One region of the Peribacillus sp. NPDC055009 genome, then DNA from elsewhere that is predicted to be linked to it. Evidence: predicted binding sites of a transcription regulator. Region 1 holds the regulator's gene; the other holds the start of a gene.
The links. The regulator Rex, encoded in region 1, represses fermentation and respiration genes when NADH is low (regulators of the CRP and FNR family bind a similar motif). The targets are predictions, from matches to a motif close to TTGTGAAATATTTCACAA.
Positions count from the first base shown of each region.

Region 2: a site for Rex is predicted at 18,760-18,777, ahead of qoxA (cytochrome aa3 quinol oxidase subunit II). Genes of this name have one in related genera too.

Region 1 is NZ_JBSGVZ010000022.1:78,641-87,788, forward strand. Features, by position in the region: gene groL (chaperonin GroEL) at 1-1,305, opposite strand, end outside; gene groES (co-chaperone GroES) at 1,365-1,649, opposite strand; gene ACWF5P_RS23600 (CPBP family intramembrane glutamic endopeptidase) at 1,984-2,709, shown strand; gene ACWF5P_RS23605 (YdiK family protein) at 2,706-2,918, shown strand; gene ACWF5P_RS23610 (redox-sensing transcriptional repressor Rex) at 2,948-3,607, opposite strand; gene moaC (cyclic pyranopterin monophosphate synthase MoaC) at 3,636-4,148, opposite strand; gene ACWF5P_RS23620 (ABC transporter ATP-binding protein) at 4,282-6,201, shown strand; gene tsaD (tRNA (adenosine(37)-N6)-threonylcarbamoyltransferase complex transferase subunit TsaD) at 6,470-7,483, opposite strand; gene rimI (ribosomal protein S18-alanine N-acetyltransferase) at 7,480-7,932, opposite strand; gene tsaB (tRNA (adenosine(37)-N6)-threonylcarbamoyltransferase complex dimerization subunit type 1 TsaB) at 7,955-8,647, opposite strand; gene tsaE (tRNA (adenosine(37)-N6)-threonylcarbamoyltransferase complex ATPase subunit type 1 TsaE) at 8,647-9,099, opposite strand.
Region 2 is NZ_JBSGVZ010000006.1:107,297-131,486, forward strand. Features, by position in the region: partial or broken gene ACWF5P_RS11755 (ABC transporter permease) at 1-91, shown strand, start outside; gene ACWF5P_RS11760 (nitroreductase family protein) at 158-781, opposite strand; gene ACWF5P_RS11765 (winged helix-turn-helix transcriptional regulator) at 907-1,257, shown strand; gene ACWF5P_RS11770 (ketoacyl-ACP synthase III) at 1,562-2,545, shown strand; gene hmpA (NO-inducible flavohemoprotein) at 2,833-4,053, shown strand; gene ACWF5P_RS11780 (purine-cytosine permease family protein) at 4,241-5,653, opposite strand; gene ACWF5P_RS11785 (GntR family transcriptional regulator) at 5,981-6,688, shown strand; gene ACWF5P_RS11790 (LLM class flavin-dependent oxidoreductase) at 6,709-7,854, shown strand; gene ACWF5P_RS11795 (amino acid synthesis family protein) at 7,855-8,433, shown strand; gene ACWF5P_RS11800 (alpha/beta fold hydrolase) at 8,433-9,245, shown strand; gene ACWF5P_RS11805 (aldehyde dehydrogenase) at 9,242-10,726, shown strand; gene ACWF5P_RS11810 (NADPH-dependent FMN reductase) at 10,784-11,344, shown strand; gene ACWF5P_RS11815 (hypothetical protein) at 11,449-11,754, shown strand; gene ACWF5P_RS11820 (aldehyde dehydrogenase family protein) at 11,792-13,234, shown strand; gene ACWF5P_RS11825 (YciI family protein) at 13,247-13,501, shown strand; partial or broken gene ACWF5P_RS11830 (helix-turn-helix domain-containing protein) at 14,130-14,583, shown strand; gene ACWF5P_RS11835 (hydrolase) at 14,703-15,059, opposite strand; gene ACWF5P_RS11840 (hypothetical protein) at 15,248-15,934, shown strand; gene ACWF5P_RS11845 (S1C family serine protease) at 16,130-17,365, shown strand; gene ACWF5P_RS11850 (hypothetical protein) at 17,621-17,935, shown strand; gene qoxA (cytochrome aa3 quinol oxidase subunit II) at 18,986-19,915, shown strand; gene qoxB (cytochrome aa3 quinol oxidase subunit I) at 19,989-21,935, shown strand; gene qoxC (cytochrome aa3 quinol oxidase subunit III) at 21,935-22,531, shown strand; gene qoxD (cytochrome aa3 quinol oxidase subunit IV) at 22,533-22,817, shown strand; gene ACWF5P_RS11875 (YfmQ family protein) at 23,124-23,573, shown strand; gene ACWF5P_RS11880 (BA3454 family stress response protein) at 24,167-24,190, opposite strand, start outside.

The DNA of each region.
Region 1 (9,148 bases):
TGTTGCTACGTCGCCTTCAGCTTGAATTTCAGCGATTTTATTGTATACGTTAAGAAGTGCTGTACCACCACCGGCTACGATACCTTCTTCAACAGCGGCACGAGTGGAGTTCAATGCATCTTCAATACGAAGTTTACGTTCTTTTAATTCTGTTTCAGTAGCTGCACCGACTTTAATTACCGCTACGCCACCAGCTAATTTAGCAAGGCGTTCTTGTAATTTTTCACGGTCGAATTCAGAAGTTGTTTCTTCTAATTGAACACGGATTTGGTTTACACGAGCTTGAATTTGAGCTGTATCTCCAGCTCCTTCAACGATCGTTGTATTTTCTTTTGTAACAACCACTTTAGACGCACGGCCTAATGAATCGATTGTTGCAGATTTAAGGTCAAGACCGATTTCTTCAGTGATTACTTCGCCGCCTGTAAGAGCTGCGATGTCTTCAAGCATTGCTTTACGACGGTCACCGAATCCAGGAGCTTTAACCGCAACAGCGTTGAATGTTCCACGAAGTTTGTTCACAACAAGAGTTGCAAGCGCTTCGCCTTCTACATCTTCAGCAATTAATAATAGCGGTTTACCTTGTTGTACAACTTGCTCAAGTACAGGAAGGATTTCTTGGATATTCGTGATTTTTTTATCTGTGATCAAGATATATGGATTTTCTAGTACAGCTTCCATTTTATCTGAATCAGTAACCATGTATGGAGATGCATATCCGCGATCGAACTGCATACCTTCTACTACGTCCAATTCAGTTGTGAAACCTTTAGACTCTTCGATTGTGATGACGCCGTCGTTACCAACGCGCTCCATTGCTTCCGCAATCAGTTGGCCGACTTCTTCATCAGCTGAAGAGATGGCAGCAACTTGTGCGATAGATTCTTTGTTTTCAACAGGTTGGGAAATGGCTTTCAATTCTGCGATTGCAGTATTGACCGCTTTCTCGATTCCTTTACGGATACCCATTGGGTTAGCACCAGCTGTTACGTTTTTAAGACCTTCGCGGATCATCGCTTGTGCAAGAACCGTTGCAGTCGTTGTACCGTCACCAGCTACGTCGTTTGTTTTGCTTGCTACTTCAGCAACCAATTTCGCACCCATGTTTTCGAATGCATCTTCCAATTCGATTTCTTTAGCGATCGTCACACCGTCATTAGTGATAAGCGGTGAACCGAATTTTTTCTCAAGAACCACGTTACGACCTTTTGGTCCAAGCGTTACTTTAACTGCATCTGCAAGTGCGTCCACACCACGAAGCATGGAGCGGCGAGCTTCTTCACTAAATTTAATTTCTTTAGCCATTTATAAGTACCTCCCTAAAATTTTAAGAAAATTTTCGTTCAGTTAAGTATGATGTATAATTAGCCGATAACAGCTAGAATGTCGCTTTCACGTAAAATTAAGTATTCAGTGTTTTCGTATTTAACTTCAGTACCTGCATATTTTGAGAAGATAATTAGATCGCCTTGGGCAACCTCTAAAGCAACACGTTCGCCATTTTCAAGGACACGGCCAGTACCAACTGCTACTACCTTACCTTCTTGTGGCTTTTCTTTAGCAGTATCAGGAAGAACAATACCGCTTGCAGTTTTTTCTTCAGTTTGAACTAGTTCAATAATAACGCGATCACCTAATGGTTTTAACAAGTGAAACAACCTCCTCATATTCTCTTGATAATTTGTTACATGATTATTAGCACTCTTCATCATCGAGTGCTAACACATTTATAATATTAAATAAACCGAGCCTTTTTTGCAAGTATCTTATTGAAAATTTTTTATTAATTTCTGATAAATTACGGGTAAACTACTTTAGCATAATGATTTCCTTAACAAAGTTATTTAAATGTTTCGTTAGGGGTACCTTTAAGTGGTGTTCTGCCTCAATTTTTGATACCATTTTGGAGTATGCGTTTATAGCTTGTCCCCATATAAGGAACGTTCCGAGCGGAATGGGTGACTATAAAAGGAGTTTTCATTTTTGAAAAAAGAATATTGGTTCGTCATCATCACTTATATTGCCATGCAATTATCCAGTATTGTTGGGGTACCCATTTTCATGCTGATCGGGTCTTATACCGGAATGCCGGCTGATGAACTCCAAGTGAAATCTGCAGCATACTGGATAGTTTTCAGTTTTCTCGCTGCTTTATTCTTGATTCTTTTTTTAATGAGAAAAGATATGAGGGAAAAGTTGGACACGAGAAATCAAACTTCCGTTTCCATGTCCATATTATGGGCAATTGCAGGAGTGTTCATGGCTCTTTTTGCGCAAAGCATTGCCGGCAGCATTGAACAAATGCTTGGGGTGGAGTCTGAATCTGAAAATACGCAGCAACTCATTTCACTCATTTACAAAGTCCCCATGGTCATTTTCGTCACTTCAGTAATTGGACCTATATTGGAAGAATTAATTTTCCGGAAAATCATTTTCGGATCACTTCATAAACGCTTTAACTTCTTTATTTCAGCTTTAATCAGCTCAGTTATTTTCGGCTTGGCGCATGGTGAATTTGAACATCTTCTTTTATATACGGCAATGGGCTTCACTTTTGCTTTCCTTTATGCAAAAACAGGCCGCATTCTCGTATCAATGAGCGCTCATATTGCGATGAATACGCTTGTTATCATCCTTCAAGTGGTATATCGGGAGGATATAGAGAAGATGATGGATACTGCACAGGCCTTCATCGGAGGTTTATTATGAAACGTCAATCACCCTTATTCATGGGCATCATCTATGCAGGCTTAGGAGCTCTTTTTACCGCTATCGCGATTCAAACCGTCAATTCTTCTGGATGGGGACTCTTCGCCTACATACTTGTCCTCATTGCGACTCTTGACTTTGGATCGGGCTTACGCATGATCATGCTGCACTTTAAGATTAAAGCCGCACAAAAAAATAAGAAAAAATAAAAAAACGCTGCAAAGATGCAGCGTTTTTTTCATTCCTCCAAGGCGGCTTCTTCCACTACCGGATAATGTTTCAGGAAGTAGATGAGCGACTGAAGCTCCACGGCCAGGTCAATATGGTGAACCCTTATGGATGGAGGCACGGTCAGCCTTGCAGGTGTAAAATTCAATATTCCTTTTATATCAGCTTTGACTAGACGATCGGTTATCGTCTGGGCTACCTGTGCAGGCACGGTCAATATAGCTGCAGTGATATTATTTTCCTGCAATAACGTATCGATTTGATCCATATGATAGATGGGCACATCAGCTATCCGCTTGCCGACTTTTTCTTCAGAAACTTCGAAAGCCATTTCAATTTTTGTATTATTATTTTTCATGAAATTGTAATTTAAAAAAGCGGTTCCTAAATTTCCTACCCCTATTAAAGCGACTTTGGTCAATTCATCTTGATCTAGTGTTTTTCTAAAGAAGGATAATAAATAATTGACATTGTAGCCGTAGCCTTTTTTCCCAAGCGCGCCAAAGTAGGAAAAATCACGGCGTATGGTGGCAGAATCCACTTTTACAGCTTCGCTTAGCTCTGCCGAGGAAACTCTTTGTTTGCCTGAGGAATGTAAGTTCTTTAAAAATCGATAATACAATGGTAACCTTTTGGCTGTTGCCTGCGGTATCTTTGGGTCATGGTTCATTGTTCTTCCCCGCCTTCACACATGCTTTTCAACTTAATTCTCTATCTGTTTGTTTTACTTGTCTTTTATAATCGTTACTGGAAACTCCGCCTGTTTTCTCCACTAAGAATGTAGGCCCGATCACCATTCCCTTGTCAATGGCCTTACACATGTCATAAACAGTCAAGGCAGTCACGGATGCAGCTGTTAACGCTTCCATTTCCACACCTGTACTCCCTTTTGTCTTAGCTTCCGTTTCAATCCTAAGTCTGTATCCTTGTTCCTCTTTTTCCCACTCAAAGGCTATATTGACCCCTTGCAGAGCAATGGGATGGCACATCGGAATGATATTGGATGTATTTTTGCTGGCCATTATTCCTGCAACCTGTGCAACAGCCAGTACATCACCTTTTTTCATTTTCTGGTTCGTGACCAATTCATATATTTCATCATTCAATAAAATGCTCGATTGAGCTACTGCCGTCCGGGTTGTTTCAGGCTTAGCACTCACATCGACCATTTTGGCCCTGCCCTGTTCATTAAAATGCGTTAAGTCTCCCATTTAAGTAACCCCTCCTAAATCATACACTATTATTCCACTTTATGTAACAGCTTTTGTTTTACCATGGAACCAAGCTGTTGCCGATAATAACTAAAATACGTTACACTATCTATAATCAATTGAGGTGAAATCTATGATTTTATTACAAATCAATCAACTATCGAAATATTATGGAGCTGAACTTATTTTATCAAATATGAAGCTCGAAGTTCAAAATAAAGATCGAATTGCACTTGTCGGCCGTAATGGCGCCGGAAAATCGACTCTGCTAAAAATCATAGCCGGGAAGATTTCCCATGATGGCGGTGAAATTATCAAACCAAAAGGCGTCACAATCGGCTATATGGCCCAGGATACGGGATTGGAATCCGAACTGACCATTTGGGATGAGATGCTGACGGTATTCACGGACCTTATAGAGCAGGAAAAGGAACTGCGTCGCCTTGAAGCTGATATGGCCAGACCTGACATCTTTGAAAACGAAACGGTTTACCAAAAAGTGCTGAATGAATACGACACTTTGATGGTGGCATTCAAAGAGAAGGGCGGTTATCAATATGAAGCGGATATCCGTTCCGTATTGCATGGGCTTCAGTTTGCTGACTTTGACTATTCTACCCCAATTTCCACATTAAGCGGCGGGCAAAAAACAAGGCTTGCATTAGGAAAGCTGCTTTTAAGGAAACCGGATATATTGATTCTGGATGAGCCGACGAACCATTTGGATATTGAAACCCTATCTTGGCTTGAACAATATTTACAAGGGTACCAGGGAGCTGTGCTCATTGTTTCCCATGACCGCTATTTTTTAGATAAAGTAGTGAACCTGGTATATGAGATTTCCCGGAATAACATGAAAAAATACTATGGTAATTATAGTTCTTACCTAGAGGGAAAAGCGGAAGATTATGAGCGGGACATGAAACTGTTCGAGAAGCAGCAAGGGGAAATCGAAAAGCTTCGCGACTTTGTCCAACGTAATATCACAAGGGCTTCGACCACGAAAAGAGCACAAAGCAGACGCAAGCAGCTCGAAAAGATGGATGTTTTGGACAAGCCGCAAGGGGATGAAAAATCCGCGAATTTTTCTTTCCAGATTGAAAGGCAAAGCGGAAATGAAGTACTCCACCTCCAGGACTTGGCTATCGGATACGAAGGGGAAACGGTATCAAGGAATATAAATTCCCGGATGACAAAGGGAGAGAGCATAGCTCTTGTTGGCCCAAATGGAGTTGGAAAATCAACTTTATTGAAAACGATCATTTCTAAGCTGCCTGCACTTTCTGGGGAATTCCGTTTTGGAACGAACGTAGAAGTCAGCTACTACGATCAAGAACAGGCTAACCTTGTTTCCAATAAACGCGTACTCAATGAATTATGGGACGACTATCCCCTTAAACCGGAAAAGGACATCCGCACCGTACTTGGTAATTTCCTATTTAGCGGGGACGATGTTTTGAAAACCGTTTCCACACTAAGCGGGGGCGAAAAGGCTCGGCTTGCTCTTGCCAAAATGATGATGCAAAAAGGTAATTTTTTAATTCTTGATGAACCAACGAACCATTTGGACCTCGATAGTAAATTGGTGCTTGAAAACGCTTTGATCGATTATCCGGGAACTATTCTTTTCGTCTCACATGACCGTTATTTCATAAATCGGATAGCAACGAAAGTGATAGAGCTCTCCAAAGACGGCAACGAAGAATTTCTCGGTGATTATGATTACTATTTAGAGAAGAAACAGGAGCAAGCGGAAATCAAAGCACTTGAACAGCAGGATCAGGCTAAAACTTTAGATGCAGCTGTAGAAAAAACAAATTACAAAATTGATAAAGAAGCAAAAAAAGCAGAACGCCAGCGAAAACGGCGCATTGAGGAAATCGAGGCAGCCATGGAGCGTCTTGAAACCGAAATAAGCGAATATAATGACCTCCTATGCGATCCAAATGTTTTTCAGGACCACGAAAAAGTGATGGAAGTCCAAACAAAGCTTGATAATGCACAGGAAAAATTGGACCAGCTGCTCGAAGAATGGGCTGAACTGGAAGAATGACAAATGACCGGGTCAATCGACTCGGTCTTTTTCACTTCAAATTAAAAAGTTATCCACAAACTTGTTAACAATTCACTTACCGTTTATTAGCCAATAATTTGGGTTATACACATTATCCACAGAAACATATCCACTTATCCACAAAAACACCACTTTATACACATGCAGTAGGATGATCAAAAAAACTTTATCCACAGAATATTCTATTATTTCATTAACACGATAAAAAGACAGGATGCCGAAGTGTGGGATCCTGTCTTCTCGTCAATTAAAATGCTTCTATATCCAATCCAGGATTTCCGTTCAAATCCAAACCAGATCGTTTTCCTTTTTCAAACATGACACTGCCAGCAGCACCGATCATGGCGGCATTGTCTGTACAAAGATAGAGGGGCGGAATGGATATATCCATAGGTAAATCCTTAAAAGCTTCCGTTAATGCTTCCCTAAGGCCTTTATTTGCCGCAACTCCTCCAGCAAGCAATACCTGCTTCACATTATATTCCTTTGCAGCTTTTACAGCTTTCATTACAAGCACTTCTATCACGCTTGCTTGGAAACTTGCCGCTAAATCTTTAGGTTCGATTTTTTCCCCGCGCTGTTCTGCATTATGCAAAGTGTTGATCACCGCCGATTTCAACCCGCTGAAGGAAAAATCATAGCTGCCATCCAACCATGCCCTAGGCAGTTTTAAAGTTGGTGAGCCTTCTTGCGCAAGCCTATCGATATGAGGACCGCCAGGATAAGGGAGCCCCAATGTTCGAGCCACTTTATCATACGCCTCTCCTGCTGCATCATCCCGCGTCTCCCCTATCACCTTGAAAGAACCTGGCTCTTCTAAAAGCACCAATTCTGTATGACCTCCCGAAACGACTAAAGAAAGCGCAGGATATTCGATCTCCTGAATAAGCCGATTTGCATAGATATGACCAGCGATATGATGCGTACCGACAATTGGTATTCCATGTGCGAAAGCTACAGCCTTCGCCGCATTCACGCCTATTAATAGTGCCCCAACAAGGCCGGGGCCTTCTGTAACGGCAATGGCATCCAAGTCTTCATATGTAACACCGGCTTGCAGCAGTGCTTCTTCAAGAACAATCGTAATTTGTTCTACATGATGACGGGAAGCTATTTCAGGGACGACACCGCCAAAACGTTTATGGCTTTCAATTTGTGAAGCCACGACATTACTCAGTATCTCCGTACCATTTTTTATGACAGCTGCCGCAGTTTCATCGCAGCTCGTTTCAATACCTAATATAAATTGATCTTGTTTCATGAAAAATTCACCCACATAACATAAGCATCTTCTTGATTGTCTGTATAATAATTTTTTCGGATTCCGCCCTTTTGGAAACCTAGTTTTTCATAGAGCGAAATGGCTACTGCATTACTGACACGGACCTCTAGCGTCATCCTCACCACACCCATCGAAATGGAGATTTCAATCATCTTCCTGAGCAAAGCTTCTCCTAGCTTTTGCCCTCGGTATTCTGGCAATATCGCTATATTGGTAATGTGCGATTCATCAATGACGATCCAGGCACCGCAATAACCGGCGATTTTACCTTCATCCTCTATCACCATGTATACAGCATATTGATTATGATTCAATTCATTAAAAAAAGCTTCCCGGCTCCAAGGCAAAGTAAAGGACTGCTTTTCCACGTTTAGCACTTGGTCGATATCTTCCGTATTCATCTTTCGGAACGTCAATGTTTTACTCATAATAATCGGTCGCTTTCCTTGTTTATTTCCCCTGCTGTTCAAGCCACTTTGCTTCTGCTTCAGCCATGCGGATATAATTCGGTACAAACTGGTGAACATCCACTTCAGTCTTATCAAGACCAATGAAGGCCAGTTCGCTTGGCCTTGAATTATATGACTGTACCGGAGCAAATACCGCCAATTCCCCTAATGCATCCGTAATTGCATCCCGATGGATGTCCACATCTTGACCAACAAATAAAACAGGACGATTTAATTCCTTCAATTGACTCGCCCACTCAGAGGATAGAATATTACAATCTTCTATGACTGTCTTTAAAGAGTCCTTTTCCATTTCATATAATCCAGTATAAATCTGCCCTCTTCTTGCATCGAACAAGGGAGAGATCACCCCGTTAAAATATCGTCCATTAGCTGCTAAAACCTCTAAGCTGGAAACACCTGATAAGGGAATCTGAAGCGTCCAGGCCAAGCTTTTCGCTATCGTCACTCCAATCCTGACCCCTGTATATGAGCCTGGACCTTGAGCGACCACAATCTTAGTCAATTCCTTCGGTTTAGTATCACAATCCCTCAGCAGTGTTTCAATTGCCGGCATTACCCGCACCGAATGATTTTTCTTTAGGTTCGTCGTATACTCACCAATTACTTGATTCTCGTTTACCAGTGCAATCCCTAATGTAAAATTCGATGTATCTATAGCTAAAACCTTCATCAAATAATCTCCTTACATAACTTTACATATCGTTCGCCTTTGGCTTCCAAAACAATACGCCGGCTGGTATCGCCCAGACGATAGATATAAATGGTCAAGATTTCCTCTGGAAGGTGATCCTTTATTAAATGGGCCCATTCAACGACAGTCACACCATCACCATCAAAATATTCATCAAAGCCTAGATCTTCTTCCGATTCACTTACCCGATATACATCCATATGATACAAAGGCAAGCGACCCATGTATTCCTTTATTATCGTAAAGGTAGGGCTATTCACCATTCTGGTAACACATAGTCCTTTAGCCAGCCCTTTTGTGAATGCCGTCTTCCCTGCACCCAAGTCACCTTCTAATGCCAGAACATCTCCACTGGAGAGCTTTTGTGCCAACCTATGCGCAAATTGCGCAGTTTCTTCCTCACTCTGAGAAATCCATTCAACATGTTGCATATATCAATCACCTTTATCATTATTAGGAAACGTCCTATAGTTCATGTCT
Region 2 (24,190 bases), on a different contig from region 1:
GATGTCCGTTCCGTATTATGCGATGGATATCGTCAAAGGAACAGTTCTTGCCCTTGCGCTCGCGGTAACCTATTACAAGCTAAAACACTAAATTTTTACGAAAGATTAAGAAGAAAGAGGAAGAGGGTTCTTTTTAACCCTCTTTCCAATACACTCACTATATTTTGTTTTTATAAATGACTTTGTTCACATCGTGCCTTACTGTTTTGTGACCTTCTTTAATTCCTTTCCCCATGGCGATAAGCATAACATCTAAATACCTATCAGAAATTTTTAAGGCTGACTTTAATTGTTTGGAATCATACCCGGACATTGTAATGGTTTCAAGACCTGCCTCGTTCGCCAATAAAACTAACGACATTGACGCCAGGCTTGCGTCTCTTATTAATTCAACCTTTAAATCTTCTTTTGATTTATTTAGATAATAATTGATTGCCGCGTTTGTTAGATAATCTCTTACTGATGCGTCAAAATAACCTTTTTGAAACTCATCCTCATGTATCATTATGATATTTTCTTTTTCAAATGCTTGATAATCACCTAGTATAACAATCAGTACTGAGGCCTCAATTACCTGTTGCTGATTAAAAGCAATGGGCAGTAACAAATTCTTTAAATATGGTTCATCTATAACCAGGTATCGTGTTGCTTGAATATTGTTTCCGTTAGGCGATTTACTAGCTCCTTCAATAAATGTCGCCAACGTTTCGGGACTAATTTTATAATCGGGATCGTACTGCCTTACGGAACGTCTTTTTTCTATGATCTCCCTTACACTCATCGTGTTCACTCCCAATGTTATATTTGCTTCATAATCAGAGTATAATGGACACATGATGTAGAAGAAAATAACGCACAATAAAGTGGCATAGCCACCTTTATGTGCCTATTCAGGAGGAATGAGGAATGAAGAGTTTAAATACTGGAATAAATATTTTCATGAATACTGTAGGAGGAAAGTGGAAATGCTTAATCCTCTTTTTTCTGAGTCAAAAACCAATGAGGACAAAAGAGTTTTATATTCTAATACCGGCCATTACCCAGAAAGTTTTGACCGACCAATTAAAGCAGTTGGAAAGAGATGGGCTTGTCCGAAGAGAAGTATATAAAGTAGTACCACCAAAAGTAGAATACAGTTTAACTGAGTTGGGTCAATCCTTTGTACCTGTATTAAATACAATGTGTGAATGGGGCACTACATATGCAGTTGAACAAAATCTCGAAAGACAAGAACAAATTTGTCGCCATCATAAATAGTAAGAGCTGCATCAACTAGGAGTATGGCTTTTTTTTTGACAAGTTCAGTGATGCAAGCAGAATTTATTCAAGTTATCAGTATAATTGTCAGAAATACAAAATGTCTTGAAGATGACTTTTGGCAGTCTCTCTAGAGATTGTAATAACTAACAGGTGCTTTACTTTAAAGTAGTTGCTTTGACCCGCTCTTTTTCTTAAAATGTAACGGTTAGTTGCATAAGATTTTTTTTGCTTTATAATTAGTACCAGGTGTTAATATCAAGTTATAAAATGATGCAATTCATACACACGAGGTGGCTATTCTATGTTCAAATCCAAAGCACGTATTACTGCGATAGGTTCGTATGTTCCTGAAAAAAGGTTAACAAATAAAGACTTAGAAAAAATGGTTGAAACCAATGATGAATGGATTGTTAAACGTACCGGTATTAAAGAACGAAGAATTGCACATGAAGAGGAGTTTACTAGTGATATAGGTTATAAAGCTGTAAAGGATTTAATGGAACGGTATGATAAATCTGTCGAAGATGTTGATATGATCATTGTCTGTACCTTTACTCCTGATTTCAATACTCCAAGTGTAGCATCTTTAGTCCAAGCAAAGCTAGGTATTAAGAATACTGGAGCTATTGATTTAAACGCTGCCTGTGCAGGATTTACTTATGGGCTGCATGTAGCTAATGGATTAGTAACATCGGGATTAAATAAGAAAATCCTAGTTATTGGAGCGGATACTTTATCAAAACTTATGGACTATGAAGATCGAGCCACTTGTATTTTATTTGGAGATGGCGGAGGAGCAGTTCTTGTAGAATATGATGAAAAACAGCCAAGTTTTCTTTCTTCACATTTATATTCGGAGGGTGAAGGCGGAAAACATTTATATAGTACAAACCTATCGACACGCATAAATGGTGAAGACTTAAATGATAGCGGCAACCTTGTACAAAATGGACGTGAGGTTTATAAATGGGCTGTCACGACCGTTCCAAAAGGAATGCAAACTGTGATGAAAAATGCCGAATATCAATTGAATGATGTTGATTGGTTCGTACCGCATAGTGCAAATTTAAGAATGATTGAGTCAATATGTGATAGAAGTGGCTTTCCAATTGAGCGTACTTTATATAGCTTAGTGGAGTATGGAAATACTTCTTCAGCGACAATTCCATTAGCTTTAGAAATAGGATTAAAAGAAGGGAAGCTCAGTGGTGGTGAGAAGGTTTTATTATATGGTTTCGGCGGTGGATTAGCTCAAGCTGGATTGCTTATCAATTGGACCCTATAACACTTTTTTCTGTTACTGATAAGCAGCTTTGTTCTTATTGATCTAAAGGGCCAGTTTAAGTTAACAAGGATACTAAAATAACAAAAGACACTGTACTAATAGGTATGGTGTCTTTGAATTATGTTAAGGGATTTCAAAATCTCCAAATGGGCGGAAGTAGCCTTTAGTAAGAAGTTTGGGTTGGTTAGTGATAAGTGAACAGGGCCAAAATATCATGTTTACTCCAATAGTTAGTGGGAATGCTATTTACAGTATATATCCCTGAAATTTGAGGAGGAAATATTAACATGCTTGATGCTAAGACCATAGAAATCGTTCAGGCAACAGCACCTGTTCTCAAGGAACATAGTAAATCAATAGGAAAGAGATTTTATGAATTACTATTTTCAAAAGCTCCTGATTTGTATAATCTTTTTAACCAAACGAACCAAAAAAGAGGAATTCAACAAGAGGCCTTGGGGTATGCAGTCTATGCTGCAGGTGAACATATTACGAACCTTGAAGCGATAAAACCTGTAATTAAAAGAGTTACTGAGAAACATCGTGCCATAGGGGTCAAGGCTGAACAGTATCCGGTTGTAGGTGAAACGTTGCTTCAAGCAGTTAAAGATGTGTTGGGTGACGCAGCCACAGATGAAATCATAGAGGCATGGGGAAAGGCCTATGGCTATATTGCAGATGCCTTTATTGATATTGAAAAAAACCTTTATGAGGAAACAGAACATCAGCCTGGGGGATGGGAAGGATATCGAAGTTTCAATATCGATAAAAAGATAAAAGAAAGTGATGTGGTAACCTCCTTTTATCTAAAGCCTACAGATGGAAAACCCATTGCCTCCTATCATGCTGGGCAATACCTAACACTTAAGGCTGAAATTCCTGGCGAGAAATATACGCACATACGCCATTACAGTCTTTCGAATTCACCTGGTAAGGAGTACTACCGAATTAGTGTTAAACGTGAAGATGCCCATGGAGATGCTCCATCTGGAATTGTATCTAACTATTTACATAGACAGCTGGAAGTTGGAGATACGCTGCAATTTTCTGCTCCAGCAGGTGACTTCGAACTGGATAACACCGATTTACCCGTTGTTCTAATTAGTGGCGGTATTGGAATTACACCTTTGCTTAGCATGTTAATTACCATTATAGAAAAGCAACCACAACGTCAGGTTACGTTTATCCATGCAACAAGCAATAGTCAAACACATGCTTTTAAAGATCATCTGCAACAAATAGTGAATGAACATCAACATATAAAATCATTTGTAGTCTATGGTGCACCATCAGAAGCCGATCGAACCTCTGGACATTTTGATAAAGAAGGATACGTGGGTTTAGACTTCCTGCAATCTGTCGTTCCATCAAAAGAAGCTAATTTTTATTTCTGCGGACCTATTCCTTTTATGGAAGCAATCAATGAGGCCCTGAATAAATGGAGTGTATCAAAAGACCATATTCATTATGAAGTATTTAGTCCACTCGCTATTTTAGGAGAAAAATAAGTAAACTACATTTGTGAATAAAAAGGATCTTTCATTGAAGTGAACCCAAATGGTTAGGCACTTTATTTAAACAGCCTTGAAGGCATGAACCCGGTAATCTACCGGGCTCATGCCTTTTTATTTTATATTTGGTCAAAAAAACTGCACCTCCATTTTGGGTGCAGTTCATTTACGGTTCTCTATTATCTTACTTAACATTCTCTTCGGAAGCGTTTGTTTTCTCTAACGAACCAATCTTTTGTTTGTTTATTGCATTTTCAGCGGTATTCAACTTTTTTCTCATTGGGAAGTAATACAAAACAGCTGGGACAACTAACCCAATAATCCAAGCGATATCTGCTCCTTCAAAAGCCTTGGCTATCGGTCCTACATAGAATGATGTGTTTATAAAAGGGATTTCCGCCAAGATTGATACAAGAAATGCCATACAAGTAATCCAATTTATTTTGCCATATTGACCGTTCACATCAAAAATGTCTTTTACATTGTAATGGCCATGTCGCAGCAAATAATAATCAACAAGGTTGATGGATGTCCAGGGAATTAAAAAATAACTAATGAAAAAGATGAAATTCAAGAAAAAGGATAGGAAATTACTCTGACCTAGTAAGCACAAAACGGTACCTGCTACTGTTACACAGAATATCATTCCTATTCGTACTTTCGGTGTGACCTTTAATTTAATAAACGGTTCAATTGTTGTTATGGTTGCCATGAATGCTCCATATAGGTTAAAGACATTTATAGCAAGCTGTCCAAAGATGATTATAAAGAACATGATTATAGCAAAATTTCCAAACAGGCTGGCCAAGTTACCGCCAGAGTGATCAAGGAAGTTAGGAATCGCTATGGTTAAGGTTGCGCCTAATGTCATCATCCATATAGTCCCGATGACTGTGCCAGCGTAACTATACCAAAATGTATGGGCCGTGGGTGTGGTTATCGGTAGATAGCGAGAATAGTCTGCAACGTAGGGGGCATATGCCAATTGCCATGTAGCAACCATACTCACTGCCAGCAAAAACACTGGTATATCCAAATTCCCAATGGCCCAACTGCCTGCCGGAACTTGCAATTGGAAGACTATATATGTAGCTACAATATAAATACAAAGAGACGCCCAGGATAATAATTTTTGCATTTTATGAATTAAGTTATAGCCATAAATGGTGGCCACGAAACAAAGTACATTTAAAAGTATTATGCTCCATGTTTGGTCGATCTTTGTTAAACTGCTTAAGGTTTGTGCTGCAAGCAAACCGCTGCTGGCAAAGAAGCCTAAATAGACAAACATAACGAGAAACAAGGGGAAGATGGCTCCGATTACACCAAATTGAGCCCGGCTTTGGATCATTTGCGGAATTCCGAGTTGAGGTCCTTGAGCTGAATGGGAGGCCATGAAAATGGCGCCTAATAAGGTACCGACAATAATTGCAGCCAGACTCCAAAATAAATTAAGACCTAATGTAATGGGCAATGCCCCGGTCACAAGGGTGGTAATATGCATATTTGCCCCAAACCAAATTGGAAATAAATCACGGGCCTTGCCATGGCGTTCATCTGCCGGAATATATTCTATACTGCGAGTTTCAACTTTCATCAATTTACCCCCTATCAAATTCGGTATACTACCATGTACCATGCAAGCTTATTTTATAGAATCACTATAATTGTAAGCGTATACAGATGTCAATATTTTCAGAAAAAATAATTTTTAGTTAACTATCATAAAATATCCGTTCATTCATCTAGTGAATTTCAATAAATCAGATTGATCATTAGACTGAATGATTGGAAATATTAAACTCTAGTTTGAAAATTGTGGAACAACATGTCTTCCAATAAAAAATAAAAATTTTATATTTTTTGAATTGACAGTCTATTTTTCATGACCTATAATTGCACTTATCAAGAGCTTGCATGGTACATGGTACAAACTTTTAAAAAGGAGGGGCTTTTCATTACAGCTATCTTAACGTTGGGGATTACTGCTCAGGTTACGAACGCTATACGCGAATCCATAGTAACTGGAGATTATGAACCAGGACAAAAATTATCGGAAACTGTTTTATCTGAATATTACAAAGTTAGTAGAACCCCTATAAGGGAAGCATTTAAACAGCTAGAAAGAGAAGGGTTAGTCGAGATCATTCCAAGGGTTGGAACATGTGTGACCAAACCAACTGAAAAGGAACTGGATGAGTTATTTACTTTAAAGGAAGTAATGGAAGGGCTCGCAGCGGGGCTGCTTGCAGAAAGCGGGAGTGCTGAAGACATTAATAACCTTAAGCAAGCAGTGTCTGACATGGAGGTTGCTATACAAACCTCGGATAAAAAGCTATATGTCGAGGCTAATGATGTTTTTCATTCAGTCATCCAAGAAGGCGCCAATAACTCTAAATTAAGTTACATGCTAAATTTGCTGCTCAATCAAATACCTTATAGACAGTATGTCTTTTTAACCATTGAAGATCCGAATCGCCGTGAGAGATCACTAAAGGAACATCAGGCGGTCTTGATTGCTATAGAGAAAGGCAATCGGGAGGAAGCGGAGAAGGCCATGCGAGAGCATGTAAAAGCAAGTGGAATGCAACTTAAAATGGACATAGCAAAGAAACTTGGTCAAAAAAAGTGATATGAGGGGGAATGAGTACTATGAAATTTGGAATCTTTGCAAACCTTGCAGGACAGGGAAGACATGATGAATATTATAAAGTGCTGGACGAAGCCCGTGAGCAAGCTATTTATTGTGATGAAAATGGTTATGATTCGATTTGGTATACCGAGCACCACTTTGGTCATGAAGGAAATGAATTGATTTCTAACCCGATCTTAATGGGGGCTGATATTGCTGCACGTACAAAGAACATTCGAATTGGACAAGCTGCGAATGTCGCCACTTTCTGGCATCCGCTGCGTTTGGCGGAAGACATAGCAATGCTTGATCAGTTAAGCAAAGGACGTGTGGAAGTTGGTCTGGCACGTGGATTATACGGACGGGAAGCGGCTAATTTAAACACTTTGGCTGATCCGGCAAATCAAGAACAAAACCGTGCACTGTTTGAGGAAACATTGGAAATTTTAAAAAAGGCTTGGTCAAACCGTTTCTTTTCACATCAAGGTGACATCTATCAATTTCCTCCTAAAGGTTTAAAGTGGAGTCACCCTATGAGCCCATCAACACCGGAATTTATGGATATGGAGAATGGAGAAATTGATAAGATTTCCCTTATGCCTAGACCTTACCAGCAATCACTTCCTCTGTGGCAGGTAATTGATTCACCGCGTTCTATTGAATTGGCCGCGGAGAACGATATACAAGGAATGTTTTGGATGCCGACCGTCAAAGAATTAAAAGGCCGTTTTGAACTGTACCGTGAAAGGGCTTCCAAATCCAAAGGCTATGAAGTGCCACTTGGTCAGGGTATTGCTTTGGTACGTGATGTATATGTAGCGGAAACGATGGAACAGGCTCGTCAAGATGCGGCAGAAGCAGTATTGAACAATTATCGCTGGATTTGTCACTGGAGAGGACTTAGCAACCTTATGGATCCGGGCGAAACAGTAAAAGAAGGGCAGGAATTGAACTATGAATTCTTACACCCAAGAAATTTATTGTTTGGTACACCTGACTATGTAGCAGAGAAAATTCAGGAATTGAAGGAAGAACTGAATTTGGAAACATTGCTGCTTTGGGTGAACCATAATGGTTTGCCACATGAAAAAATGATGAAAAGTTTAAAATTGTTCACGGAAGAAGTAATGCCAAGATTCACAAAAACTAAATTGGGGGTAATGTAAATGTTAGATATTCGTAAAGTGTATACAGCTATTGAAGAAACACGTATTGAGGGCGGTAAAAAAGTAGAGAATCCCATCAAGATGATAACAACTATGGCGGTTATCAAAAACCCATGGGCTGGAAGAGGATATGTTGATAATTTAAAACCGGAAATTGATGAATTTGCACCGCAAATTGGCGAACTATTAGTTGCTGAACTATTTAAGCACATTGATTCCGCTGATGACGTCGAAGCATTCGGCAAGGCAGCTGTCGTGGGTGTTGATGGGGAGGTTGAGCATGCATCAGCTTTTATCCACACTTTGAAATTCGGTAACAAATTCAGGGACGCCGTGAAAGGAACGAGTATCTTAAGCTTTACTAATAAGCGTGGTGGCGCTGGATCTGCGGTGCTCATACCGATGGTACATAAGACAGATGAGTCTGAACGCTCTCATTTCATTACATTTGAAGCTTCTATACCTGATGCACCTAGGGCCGATGAGATCGTTGTTGCCATTGGGGCTTCTACAGGAGGACGTCCTCATCCGAGAACAGGAAACAGGCATCAAGATATGGTTGAAATGGGGCTGGTTTAATGCCAACTACATTACATGGAAAAGATTCGCTTCATTATGAAGAGAAAGGGATGGGGCAATCGCTTATCTTTATTCATGGTGTTGGTCTTGATCTTACGATGTGGAAAAAACAAGTTGAAGATTTGTCGAAACATTTCCGTGTTATCACATATGACATGGTTGGGCACGGAGGATCTGAGCATCCTCCGGGTCCTTATTCCCTTTCACAGTTTGTTGAGCAGTTAGCAGAACTAATGAATCACTTACGGATTGAAGGAAGTCATATTATTGGTTTCTCCATGGGTGGTATGGTCGCTCAGGCATTTGCATTAAAATATCCGGATAAAGTGAAAACGCTAACAATTATGAACGCAGTGGCCAATCGGACGAAGGAACAGAGGAAAGCCGTTTTAAAAAGAGTGGAAGAAGTGAAAATAACGGGCCCTTTGGCAACAATTGAACCGGCCATTAAACGATGGTTTAATATTGAATTCTTGAATTCAAAGGAAGAAACTGTAAGTGAAATTCGGGAAAGACTTCAGACAAACGATGCTGCTTCATATTTAGCGGCCTATACACTTTTTGCAACTGCGGATGAAGATTTGTGGCCGCAGATCCACCAGATTAATATACCGACCCAAATTATAACAGGGGAGCATGATGTAGGTTCAAATCCCGAAATGGCAAGACAAATGCATGAAAAGATTGTGGATTCAGAATTAATGATAGTACCAAATATGAGGCATATGCTGCCGATAGAAGGAGCCAAAATAGTGAACGAAGCTATTAGGTCGTTTATTGAAAGACAAAAGCAAAGGGGTGACTCGATGTGAAAGAGCTGAAGAAATATCAGATGTATATAAACGGGGAATGGATAGAATCATCAAGTGGTGAATATTTCGATAGTTATAACCCTGCAACCGAAGAAGCTTGGTGTCAAGTCGCTAAAGGGAATGCTGAAGATGTAAATCATGCCGTTCAATCTGCGCATAATGCATTCCTGCATTCGGGATGGACCAATATGACATTCACGGAGCGGGGGCGTCTGGTTAGAAAGCTTGGAGAGCTGATTGCTGATCACTCTGAAGAGCTTGCGAAAGTCGAATCATTGGATAATGGGAAATTAATACGCGAAATGCGCGGTCAGGTAAAATATTTACCTGAATTTTTCTATTACTATGCGGGTCTAGCAGATAAAATCCATGGTCAAACCTTACCAATTGATAAAAAAGATATGTTCGCTTTTACATCCAAAGAGCCGCTGGGGGTAGTAGCCGCCATTACTCCTTGGAATTCCCCTCTTTATTTAACAACCTTGAAGCTTGCACCTGCACTTATTGCAGGAAATACCATAGTCATTAAACCTTCGGAAATGACTTCGGCCTCTCTATTGGAATTGGTGAAACTGGTTGAAGAAGCTGGTTTTCCACCTGGTGTAGTCAATGTAGTTACCGGCTTTGGAACTCCTGTAGGCGATACACTCACCTCCCATCCTCTTGTAAGGCGTGTGGCCTTTACGGGAGGTTCAGAATCAGCACGGCATATTGTTCGTAATTCGGCTCAAAATTTTGCGCAGGTATCACTTGAACTTGGAGGGAAATCACCCAATATCGTGTTTGAGGATGCTAATCCGGATAATGCGGCGATGGGTATCATAGCTGGTATTTTTGGTGCTTCAGGACAAAGTTGTGTGGCAGGTTCGCGTGCATTTTTACATGTTGATATTTACGATGAAGTGATGCAAAAACTCGTAGACAGAGTATCGAAAATCAAGATCGGTGATCCTTTTCAAGATGAAACAGAAATGGGTCCGCTGGCTACGCAGGCCCAATTGGAGCGAGTCGAAAAATACGTGGCTATCGGGTTAGATGAAGGTGGTAAACTTGTTTGCGGAGGTAAAAAGCCTGAATATTTAGAAAAAGGTTGGTATTTTGAACCCACGATCTTCGAGCATCACGATAATAATTCCCGTATTACAAAGGAAGAAATATTTGGCCCTGTGTTAAGTGTTATCCCTTTTAAAGATGAAGAAGAGGTTATTCAATTAGCAAACAGTACTGATTACGGATTGGCAGCTGGAATTTGGGTGAGTGATATTGCAAAAGCTCATCGAGTCGCGAAAGCTATACGTGCTGGAATTGTTTGGGTGAATACCTATCGAAGTATTTCACCAATTGCTGCAATCGGCGGATCTGGCCTAAGCGGTTATGGAAGAGAAGGGGGCTATGAAGCGATTCATGAATATATGCAAGATAAAGTTGTTTGGATCAATACATCATCTGAACCGATTCCTGACCCGTTCATAATGAGGTAATGGGGATTTTTGGGTAGGCACTTTTATCTAAGAGATTTAATAAGGAGGAAAAGTGAAATGAAATTACTGGGGATTTCAGGAACGATAATAGGAACGAAGACGAAAGTTGTTATTGAAAAGGTTTTAGAGGAAGTTAAGAATAACCATCCTGATATCGAAGTCGAATTGCTTGATTTGAAAAAGTATGATGTTCAATTTTGTGATGGCCGTAATCCGTCAACATACACTGGAGATACGAAAAAAGTAATTGATATCGTTACCTCAGCAGACTTTTACATTATAGGAACCCCAATATTCCAAGGGTCAATTACAGGAGCTCTTAAAAACTTATTTGATTTGATCCCCCCGAAGGATTTCCGTAATAAAGTAATGGGGCTAGTGGCTACCGGTGGAACCTACCAGCATTATTTAGTCATTGAAAATCAGTTGAAACCTATAGCCAGCTATTTCCGTGCATTTGTTGCACCTGGCTCTGTTTATGCTCATAACGACCATTTCAATTCACAAAACGAACTGGTTGATGAGGAAGTTTTGGAACGTATTTCAATGCTGGGTGAAGAAATCGTTTTTATGCAAAAAGCACTGAAAAGTACTAAACCAGAGCATCAATTAAGCTAAAGGGCGGTAGATTTAGGAGATTTAATAAACTCCAGCTGATAAAAAATCGTTTTGGAATTGAGTACATTTCAATTAGCAGAGCTAAGTAGCAAGGAGGGGACAAATTGCTATTAGATGTAGAAGAGATAATAAACTTAACTGATTTATCCTTTATTAAAGTTTGTAATGAACAGTATGGGATTAATAGAGGAGTTTATAATACCATCGATGCCTGGTTTTATAAGCAAGGAATTAGTAACATTCTAGAAAGGCGCAATAGTATATTGTATTTTCTTGAATTTATTAAGCGAAGTTCCGAGAGTGAAAATAATCACTGTAAATTTGGTCACGGTGGCTTAACGACAAAATTAGAAGAGTATTATTTTCCAAGAATGGAATCGACTGTTTCAAAAATTGCCTCTAATCTTTAGATGAAGCACTTACAAAGAGTGAAGGGTGGCTGAGAACATGACAATCATAGATAAAGTAGAAAAAAAACATTTACTAATTAAAGGGGAATGGGTGAAGGCGAAGGAGTATAGTTTGCTTCGTTCTCCTTATTCAGGAGAAGTCATAGCTGAAATCCCCCTGGCCACAGACGAAGAAACCGACCAAGCTATTGAAGCGGCGCAAAAAGCTGCTAAGGTGATGGCAAAAATGCCAGCCCATCAACGTGCGAAAATCCTGGAAACATTGGCCCATCTTCTTACAGAGCGCGCGGATGAAGCCGCCAAAATCATATCTATTGAATCAGCAAAGCCGGTTACAACCGCTAAGGGCGAGGTGGCGCGAACAATTGAAACCTACAAGTTTGCGGCTGAAGAAGCGAAAAGAATTCATGGAGAAACGCTTTCGCTGGATGCCGCCCAAGGTGGCGAAAACCGACTCGGTTACACTGTACGTGAACCGATTGGAGTGATTGGGGCCATAACACCTTTTAATTTCCCCATGAATCTAGTCGCTCATAAAGTAGGTCCTGCCATCGCCTCAGGTAATACAATTGTATTAAAGCCAGCAAGCCAAACACCTCTATCCTCTCTGTTCCTCGGAGAATTATTACAGGAAGCCGGATTGCCTGCAGGAGCATTAAATGTGGTCACAGGTGGAGGAAGAGTGGTTGGAGACAAGTTGGTCACTGATTCTAGAGTAAGTATGATTACTTTTACCGGCAGCCCAGGAGTCGGGATTGGCATCCGCAACAAAGCCGGATTGAAACGAGTGACGCTGGAGCTGGGATCAAATGCAGCTGTCATTATTGACAGGGGTGTGGATATCGATAAAATCATTTCTCGTTGTGTGACGGGAGCGTTTTCCAATCAGGGACAAGTATGTATTTCTTTGCAAAGAGTTTATGCTCATGAAGAAATCTACGATCGCTTTGTTGAAAAGTTTATAGAAGCTACCAAACTATTAAAATTAGGTGATCCGCTTGATCCAGAAACGGATGTTTCCGCTTTGATTTCCCCAAATGATGTTGAAAGAAGCCTCAATTGGATTGAAGAGGCAAGACAAGGTGGAGCCAAGATTGCAACAGGTGGAATAACGGAAGGCAATATCCTTCATCCGACCGTCATATTGGATGCAGATACTAACACAAAGGTATCTTGTCAAGAAGTGTTCGCCCCAATCGTTTTGATTAACAAGATTCAATCAGTAGAACAAGCAATTGATTTGGTGAATGATTCAATTTATGGCCTGCAGGCAGGGATTTATACGAACGATGTAGGTACAGCACTGGATGCAGCGGAAAATTTACAAGTTGGTGGAGTCATGATCAACGACATTCCGACATTCCGTGTGGATAATATGCCGTACGGTGGAGTGAAGGAAAGTGGAACTGGACGTGAAGGATTAAAATATGCAGTTGAAGAAATGACAGAAATGAAGCTGGTTGTCTGGAACCGAAATTAGGGAGTGGAAAGAATGGCTTATTATGCAGCAATTTTACATATGATTGATGCTGAAAAAAATATAGAAGTTCGTCCACATCATATCGAGTATTTAAACGAACTTGATCGTAGAGGGAAGGTTTTTGCAAGAGGCCCTTTTGCGGATGGCTCAGGCGGCTTGGTTGTTTATATTGCAGACACATTTGAAGAAGCACTCTCTTTAGCGGAAAATGATCCTCACGTTGTACATAAAGTGCGGAGACTCGAATTAAAAGAATGGAACATTTAATAATGAAACGTTATGATTGCGTGTCAATGCGATGAATATATACTGGGATCTGGAGACAGTTCCTTCATTAAAGGGAGGTTGCCGAGGCAACCTTTTTTATGTGCAAAGCAACTCGATAACGAAAAGGTAAAGTTATACCAAAGTGAGGAATGATCTTTGATAACTGCCAGTTGTTATATTGTGAAAGTATTAGTGGAAAAGGATCAAAGAGCGAAATAAAAAAATGCTTCGTGTAGTTAAACAGGCAGGAAAAAATGGGTTTAAAAGTCTTGTCTATACAAGGCTTTTTTTGAATTAAGCTGAATCATGTGATGGCAAGATGGCTTATTCAGTTGAAAAATTATAGAATTGAGTAGCTGCTTAACTGGCTAGCTACGACCCCGGAGTCGCTTGCTTTGATGAGGCTTGGCAGACAGTCGACGGAAAGGGAGCTGATTTCTGAAATCAACTGGAATCTTTTAAAATTTTACCTTTCTGCAGCAGTTCCGGAAAATTAATCTGATTCCCTTGATATATCAAGGTTTTCTTCGGTGTCACTCATAAGTTGCATAGTAATGCGCTTATTACTATCTTTACTTTGCATAATTCATCTCACAATACTAGGAGTAGGAAAGGCGATGAACTCATTATGATTTTTAGCGAACGATTAAAAAAAGAACGGGAAAAAAGAAATTGGTCACAAAATGATCTTGCGGAGAAGATTCATGTGAGTCGCCAATCTGTGTCCAAATGGGAAACGGGAAAAAATTATCCTAGTATTGAAGTACTAATTAATTTAAAGTGATTTATTTCAAATTACGGTAGATGAATTATTAAGGAGTGACGAGGAATTGAAAGAAAAAATAATAAGGGAAAGTAAGCAGTTAGCATTTCCAAAAAGGAAAATGTTTTTTGATATCGTATTATTAATAGGAGCATTTTTGTTAGTGTCTAAATTAATTATTTTTGGACTTAATAAATTTGCCTGCACAGATATTACCATTTTAAAAAGCATGCCAGTTGTATCGAATTTTTTACCATTAGCTTTGATGGTCATTGGCGGTATTGGTTCAGATTATTTGAAGGATAAATATGTAGATTAAAAGAACTATGCTTATAAAACTTTATAGTGAATCATAAAATAGAATCTTCTGTTTTCCCTTTTATTGGGGACATGATAATAAAAGAACAGAACCTTTGAATCAGGTTCTGTTCCTATTTCTTATTTGAACTTTTGCACTTCTTCTTTTCCCTCGAATTTGTTATCTTTCAATATGCCGATTTCTTCAATATGGTTTCGTGCCGTTTCATCCCCTAATTTATAAATGAGGGCATAAAGCCTTTTCATGGCTGCATCGTATTTATCATTTGCCCGGTCATGATGATAGAGTAGGTAGGGCACATGTGAACGGGCATATGCTTCCAGGTCATCTGTCCGGTGTTCCTCCAAGCATTGTTTCAATTCTGCAAGTTCCTCATCAGTTGCGTGTACAGTGAAGCTTGGATTCTCTTCAAGTTTTTGTCCGAGTACGTCGCCGCTGACCAAATCGACATGATAGGTCTGTTTTTCCTGCATCATTCTGTGATCATCCTTTCAAGCGTTTATCTATTCTGTACCACTATTTGTAAAAAAATAATCATCAATGTAAACATTTCCTTAATGAAAAAGATAGGAAATAGAGGTATCGGATTTCTTATCAAATGGTATAAGATGAATTTACAGAATAATATGGAAAATCAAGGGGTGATATAGTGAAGAGGTCAATCATGGTTATCTTTTTGGTGTTGATTGCTTCAGGCTGCGTAACAAGGAATTATGATTCCAATATGGATTTAGGGAAAAGTCAGTTGAATGAGGAAAATTATTTAGAAGCCCACGAGGCATTTGAATTAGCTTATAAAGAAGCAAATACACCGGAAGCAAGGGAGTTAATGGATCTTTCAGGTTTTCTGGCGAATGGAATGAAGAAATACGACGAACAGGATTTTGATTCGGCCAAAAGAGATTTTGAAGAAGCAACCGCATATAAAGCAAAATACCGGGAAGGTAAACTAATGGTTTCTAAGGCGGTGGAAATGCCGGTATCAGACTCCGCCACGATAGAAGCGGTAGAGGGAAATGACGAGGCGGAGCCGGCGGAGGAAGCAACCGTGGACGGAACCAATGGATCCAAAGTAGTAGATGAGGCGGCAACGGATACAATAGGCAAAGAAGAGAGCAAGGCTTCGGTTAGTACATTAAGTAAATCTCAGGCAGAGAAGCTAGTTAAGGATTATGTGGACATGGAAAATTTTCCTGATTTAGATATCGAATATGATCATGATGCCGAAAAGGGAGATTACATTTTTCATGTTTTCGAGGTGGATGAACCTAGTCAGGAAAGTGGCCACAAAACCACTTGGGGCTGGTATGGCGTGAATAAGAAGACTAAAGAAGTTTATGAAGTCTTGTAAGGATAACTGTATGGTCGAATTGAAGGCCCCTGTTGAGGCCTTTTTATTTTGCAGGCGGCAAGATACAGGATTCGATAAAATTTTATAATTTTTGTAAAATGTCGCCCTATTCGTTATTTCTTAAGAATTTTTTAATATTTCCTGTTTATGATTGAGTCAAGTAAAGGATAAAGGACAATCATAGGAGGGATAAAGATGGAAAATTATAATGGTGATGAGCAAGTCAGAGTAAAGGCAGAACGGAAAAAGGGTAAGTCTCTTTGGCTAACTAGCCTTGTTTCCGGAACGGTTGCTGCTATGGTTACATCGTCTGTATTTCTATTTGGCGGAGACTTTATAGGTCAAGGGAATAGTCCAGTGAATGAGTCAACCAAAACGGCAGGTGTACAGCAAACGGAAAGTGTTGAAAAGGATAAAAGTGTCACGGCGGAAAAGTTATCGACAAGTACGGATTCAAATGATAGGGCAGAGATGGTCGAATCAGCATCCAAATCGATAGTCGGGGTCGTGAATTTACAGGAGATGCAAAACCAGTACCCGTACCAGCAGCAAAGCACGGAGAGCGAAACGGTTGAAAGCGGCACCGGCTCAGGGGTCATCTATAAAAAAGCTGATGGGAAAGCCTATATCATCACGAACAATCATGTTATTGAAGGAGCTAAGGAAGTCGAAATTTCATTGTATGATGGACAAAAGGCAACGGCGACGGTTGTCGGGGCTGATGCTTTGACTGATTTAGCGGTGCTGACAATTGATGCCTCGAAAGCACCTGAGGGAATTAAATTCGGTAATTCCGATAGCATGCGTCCAGGAGAAGAAGTATTGGCAATTGGCAACCCACTTGGACTTGATTTTTCACGATCGGTTACACAAGGGATCGTCAGTGCGACCGGACGCTCCATTTCAGTCGATACCTCGGAAGGGGAGTGGGAACTTGATGTGCTTCAAACAGATGCAGCGATCAACCCCGGCAATAGCGGGGGTGCATTGATCAACACCGCTGGGGAAGTGATCGGCATAAACAGTTTGAAGATTTCCGAAAACGGTGTGGAAGGCTTAGGGTTTGCCATACCAAGTAATGATGTGATTCCGATTGTTACGGAGCTGATTGAAAATGGAAAAATCACGCGCCCATATTTAGGAGTCAGCTTGGCCAGTATGGAAGAACTGCCGCAATATTACATTCAAAATGTTCCAGAAGCCGTAAAGTCCGGCGTAATGGTGACGAGTATAGAGGCGGGATCGGCTGCGGCGAATGGAGGGCTTAAGCAACAGGATATCATCGTTGAGATTGATGGAACGAAAATAAATACTGCCGCTGCATTAAGGAAGTACTTATATACAGATAAGAAAATCGGAGATAAAGTAAAGATTAAAGTATATAGAGGCACTGAAGAGAAAACGGTAACGATCACCTTGCAAAAACCATAGAATGAGGTAAGGCCCCTGATTATTCAACAGGGGTCTTTTATTGGAGTTTTTTTAATAGTATACAGTGGGCTAATATCGGAAAAATAGATAGTGTATTTGCACTGTTTTTCAGTTTGCTCATATAGTCTTGAATACCTAAAAGTGAATGGTGGCGCCTTCTATTTGTCAAGGTTTTCATCGTAAATATGTTAAAAAATAGAAAAGATTTGACAAATTTGTGAAATGTCATAAAATAGAAAGAAAGGGGATGAAATTATGGAAGCTAATCAGAAGATGTTAGATGCAGTGAAATGGGTATCGGGCACAGGTTGTGTAATCGGAATTATTATTTTTGCTTTAAGTTTCTTTGTAAGCGATTACAATAAGGATTATATATTCACCGCTGTTGGAATCGCCATCACATTAAGCGCAGCTGCCATTTTTCTAGTTGGTATATTTTTTGTCCTGACAGAGGAAATGGTAATGAATACACGTAAAGGCGAAAGAATTGAACCGGAAACGACTAAAATCATAAAAATGAAAACAAAGGCTAAAGCTCCAACAAACAGAAGTACAGAATTCAGTAACTAAAGCGAGGAATATAGCGCAATATACTGTTTTTCTAAACAAAACTAGTTGTTATTTTTGCCTAACTTGCTGAATTGAGTCAACTTGATCACAATTAATGAATGCGCTTTCATTTTGTGTATTATCAGAATCGAATTATCGATTTGTTACATTTTAATTCAATATACTGCCACTCGTCATTGCCAAACACACGATGTGCTTGTACATCCAAACCAACTGCCTGCACGCCAGGAAGTCTCAATTACATTTTAAACAATATCTACGAGAAAAGGACACTTTTAAGAAGTCCTTTTTTTGTGGTTTTTTTTCTATGTACTTTTAATTGAAAATTCAAAAGGGAAAGGGATACAGGTATCAATATGGGGTTATTGAGCAGTGGTTTTGCTAAAGGCAGATTTGATAGCAAACCTGAATTACTTACTACGCTTTTGCTACACGGCTGTTTAAAAATACTGACAGGGCATAAGGATTGCAAAAAGATCCCAATTTCATTTCAACTCGTTGTTTCCTTATACATATATAATATTGACCTGTGTTGGTTCATAAGGGTATTGAAGCATGGAGACAACATCGTGTCCCATGTGTCTACCATTTAACAACCTCCATGGCCGAGTGAAAAAAATCCGTTTTAAATCATGGTATCTAACGATAAATACCTAATTGACAGGATAGGTAATATAATTCATAATCTTTAAGAGTTTTGAGGCAATATACACGGTGACTATAATGTGAAATTTTTTATTTCATTATATTAGAGTAATATTAAATGGAAAGAGGATTGGTACTATTTGTAATCCTGCACTGTTAAGTGAATTTTCAAAGGCAAGATGTGAAACATTTATTATATTTCATTTGCTGAAGATTTTCGAACATTTCAGTTCATTTACCATCTTCTTACTGCTCTTTAATGAACTTTATGTGACAGATGTCACTTTGTATTGTCTTTTTTTAGACTTGGGATTAATATTGGTATGTCGGGGTTTGTGAACATGGTAACACTTTGTCCGAATAATTACCAATTGGAATTTTATTATGTAAGAAAGGGGTAGTACTATGAAAATAAAATGGGCTCTATTAACTATACTTTTTACTATTGCCACTGTGCTAACCGGTTGCGATAACCCATTAATGGTCTTGGACCCTAAAGGGCCAGTAGCTGCAACACAAGCAGATGTTATTATGATTTCGATATGGACAATGGCCTTTGTCGTCCTTGTCGTTATGGTACTGTATATCTTCATGATAATGAAATATCGTGCTTCCAAACAACGTGATGATTATGAACCGCCTCATATTGAAGGAAGTAAGGTTCTTGAAATAATTTGGGTTGCGATCCCAATTCTAATCGTCGCTTTCCTATCCGTTGTTACTGTTAAAACAACAAATGAAGTTGAGGCAACACCTAAAGGATACGGTGATCAAGAACCTTTAATTATTTACGCTTCATCTTCCAACTGGAAGTGGCATTTTAGTTATCCGGAAGAAGATATCGAAACAGTCAACTATCTGTTTTTACCTACTAACCGACCAATTGAATTTAAACTTTACTCATTCGGTCCAATCTCAAGTTTCTGGATTCCGCAACTTGGAGGACAAAAATACGCGATGTCGGACATGGTTAATACGTTGCACTTAGCAGCTGATGTACCAGGAGAGTATATGGGTCGAAATTCAAACTTCAGTGGTTCAGGTTTTGCTCAGCAAACGTTCAACGTTAATGTACTATCTGCAGAGGAATACGATAAGTGGGTAGATGAAATTAAAGCTACTGCTAAACCGATTACTGAGAAAAAATTCAATGAATTATTAAAACCTGGTCATGTGGGACAATCCACTTACACTGGAACTCACTTAGAGTTTTCTCCAGCTCCTGAAGGGGAAAATGCTGGTCATGACCACGGATCTTCTGATACGGAAGAAAATGATTCCAAGGATTCACACGATGAACATTCAGAACACAGCAACATGAATCATGATCACTAAGAATTAATTTCGTTCGATAAAACAACTAGGTTTACAAGATAAGGAATATTTTCCTGAAAGGAGTCACAAAAGTATGGATTACTTTGATCGATTTGCCGTACCTCATCCAAGTCCTGCGATTTATGCATCCATGGTTGCCATTGGTTTAACCATGATTGCGGTTGTTGCCGGAATTACCTATTTTAAAAAATGGGGTTACTTATGGCGTGAGTGGTTAACAACGGTTGACCATAAACGTATTGGTATCATGTACATCTTGGCAGCACTGCTTATGCTCTTCCGTGGTGGCGTGGATGCTCTTATGATGCGTGCTCAAACGGCTATTCCAGATAACGGTCTTTTGGATGGACAGCATTATAATGAGGTATTTACAACACACGGGGTCGTCATGATCCTGTTCATGGCTATGCCATTTATCATTGGGTTAATGAACATTGTCACACCATTGCAAATTGGAGCGCGTGACGTAGCATTCCCACGTCTGAACGCAGTAAGCTTCTGGTTATTCTTCATGGGGGCAATGCTATTTAACATCTCTTTCGTAGTCGGTGGTTCTCCTGATGCAGGTTGGACATCTTACTTCCCGCTGGCAAGTAACGATTTCAGTGAATCAGTAGGTTCGAACTATTACGCGATTGCAATTCAAATAGCTGGTATCGGTACATTACTGACTGGTATCAACTTTATCGTAACAATCTTGAAAATGAGAGCACCTGGCATGAACTTAATGAAAATGCCAATGTTCACATGGTCTATCTTGATCACAAACTTCATTATCGTTTTCGCTTTCCCTGTATTGACAGTGGCACTTGCGTTGATGACAATGGATCGTCTATTCGGAACTCAATTCTTTACGATGGCCAATGGCGGTAGCGATATGCTTTGGGCGAACTTGTTCTGGGTTTGGGGACATCCTGAAGTTTATATAGTAATTCTTCCGGCTTTCGGTATATACAGTGAAATCATTTCGACATTTGCACGTCGTAACCTGTACGGGTATAATTCGATGGTTATCTCCATGGTAGCTATTTCTACTCTATCTTTCATTGTATGGGCTCACCATTTCTATACAATGGGTCACGGTGCAATGGTTAATGGTATCTTCTCGATTACCACGATGGCAATTGCCGTCCCGACCGGTGTTAAGATTTTCAACTGGTTGTTCACACTTTGGAAAGGTAAAATCGTTTTTACCGTTCCGATGCTTTACTCTTTAGCTTTCATTCCGATTTTCACGCTCGGTGGGGTAACAGGGGTCATGCTTGCAATGGCAAGTGCTGACTACCAATACCATAATACAATGTTCTTAGTAGCTCACTTCCACTACGTTTTAATCCCTGGTACTGTATTTGCCGTACTTGCTGGTTTCACGTACTGGTGGCCAAAAATGTTCGGTTTCATGTTGAGCGAAAAAATTGGGAAATGGTCGTTCTGGTTCATTACAATCGGCTTTAATGTTACATTCTTCCCGATGTTCATCACTGGTTTAGATGGGCAGGCACGTCGTATGTATACGTACTCTGAATCAACAGGGTATGGTCCATTGAATATGCTCTCTTTCGTTGGAGCGATTGGCTTGGCAATAGGTTTTGCACTTATTGTGTACAATATCTATTGGAGCACTCGTTATGCGTCAAGAAATATTTCAAACGATCCATGGGATGCACGTTCTCTAGAGTGGGCTACACATACACCAATCCCTGAATATAACTTTGCAATTGTGCCAACAGTTGATTCTACAGAAGCATTCTGGGATTCAAAGAAAAAAGGCTTTAAGTTATTTGGCGGTAAAGTAGAAAAGATCCATATGCCAAATAACAGTGGTGTGCCGTTTATCATGAGCTGTATCTTCTTCGTTTGGGGCTTTGCGATGGTATTCAGCATGTGGATCATTGCTATCATTGCAACGATCGGTATCTTTGCTTGTATGATTCACCGTTCATTCGAAAAAGATCACGGACGTTATATCTCTGTTGAAGAGATCGAAGAAACTGAAAATAAATTGCGAGGTGCTAAGTAATGAAAATAGATAACTCGCTGCCACTAGAATATAGCACGGAAGAAAATCGCTTAAAGATTTTTGGATTCTGGATTTTCCTAGGAGCAGAAATAGCTCTTTTCGCTACACTGTTCGCCACTTATTTTGTATTGGTCAATGGAACTGGAAATGGTCCAACAGGGGAACATCTTTTTAAAGTCCCAACCCTGATGTTCCAAACAATCTTTCTTTTAACCAGTAGTTTTACCATAGGTCTTGGAATCAATGCAATGAGACTTGGCAGACAGAAAGCAACGATTGGTTTCTTCATTATCACCCTTATTCTTGGTTTAGGCTTCTTGGGAGTCGAAATTTATGAATTCGTGGAGTATGTACATGAAGGAGCAACCATTCAAACAAGTGCTTTCTTATCTAGTTTGTTTACATTACTAGGTACGCATGGAGCTCACGTTACACTTGGTTTATTCTGGGGAACCTTCATCGTCATGCAAATCAAAAAGCGCGGTATGACTCCAGAAACAACAAACAAGGCTTTCATCTTTTCACTTTACTGGCATTTCTTGGACGTTGTCTGGATCTTCATCTTCAGTTTCGTCTACCTGAAAGGAATGATGTAATATGAAAGAATTATTCCCACGGGGCCAAGTTATGGGATTTGCGTTTTCTCTAGTCCTGACTTTGGTCGCACTATCAGTTATTATGTTTGATCTCTCACTAAAAATGGGTGTGATCATCCTACTTGTTACAGCTTTCATGCAAGCTGCACTGCAATTAGTTATGTTCATGCACGCAGGTGAGTCTGAAGATAAAGCATCGATTTACACAAACGTTTATTACGGATTGTTCGTTGCATTGGTTACAATTTTCGGTACAATGCTAACAATGATTTGGGGATATCAATAATCGATTCCGGAAAAGCTGGGCGTCTTGATGACGCCCAGTTTTTTTGTACTTTAATAAATATAATTTCTTATACCGATCTATCCATCTCATTCATGGAAATTTGTTAAGAAGGATGTGGATGAAACGATTATGTTTAGTATAACCATTTCGGAAAATTATATTTATAAAGGGTAAATTGTGTTTAAGTACAATGTTTTACCAAAGTAAAACGTTAATAGAACGGACACATCTTCTAAGAGAAATTGCCAGCCCTATTGATATAATAAGTTATAAAGAATTAATTATAAATGTAGCGGAGATGATGAATTGACATTGCCGGTTTTGATTTTGACAATTATATTAAGCTTGTTAAAAATATTGGTTTCCTGTCTTCCAACCGATGCTGTTAATTGGATTATCAGCAAATTTAAAATACACTCAGAAATTAGTGGCGGGAATGCGATCGTATCCTTTGACGGAAAACGTTTGGAAGGTGAAGAAAAAGTGCAAGTTATTAATTACTTTAATAATGCCAGATTTTTGAAGAAAAATCATATATTCCCGGGTAACGAGCAATTGTTTTTACATCCAGAGGACAGTGGGGCTCCATTAGTCATTGATACTAAAAAAGGCAAAATTGATGTTAAGTTATTTGTGTTTATTTACAATGACCGAGTGGATGTAGTTAAACAGTACAAGAAGAAAGTCATTTCTTATAGCCTGTTTTCCGATAACCTCCAAGAACGTTCCATGCCATTGATAAGAAATTTAGTTTAATAACAGTAATTCGGTCTCAGTTTGTAAACAAAAGGGTTCTGTATTAAATTAAAAACAAGGTTGATTGGAATGGTGTGTGCGAGACCTTTGCGGGGAAAGCGTGTCCAGGGGAGACCTCGCAGGCGCAAAGTGAGTGCCAGGAGAGGAAATAAACGATTGAATTTAAAACCCTCAACAAAAACTGCAGGAAAATCAATTATTAGCTTGTTAGTGGACAAAAGGGGTTCTATCTAAATTTTAAAACAAAGTTGATTGGAACGGAGGCTCCCGGACCGCCTGCGGATAGCGAGTGCCTGGAATGGAAATCAACGGTTAAATTGTCTACAGTTGAGACGGTCCTTTAAAAGACCGTCTTTTTTAAAAGACTTTTATTATATAATCCCATTTCAATTGGATATTTTTTTCATTATAAAAAATTCTAGTACACAAACTGACATCTTAATTTTAGTGTCTTTTGAATAAAAATAATTAAAAGTGTTTTTTACCAGGAGGGAATTGCTGCAAGAGGATCTTTAATAGTTCATATGAAACGTATTTTGGAAATTATTAAAATGGTAATAAAAAAGCAGGTATCTATTGCGATGCCTGCCTTCTTACGCTTTCCATTGCTTTTCAAC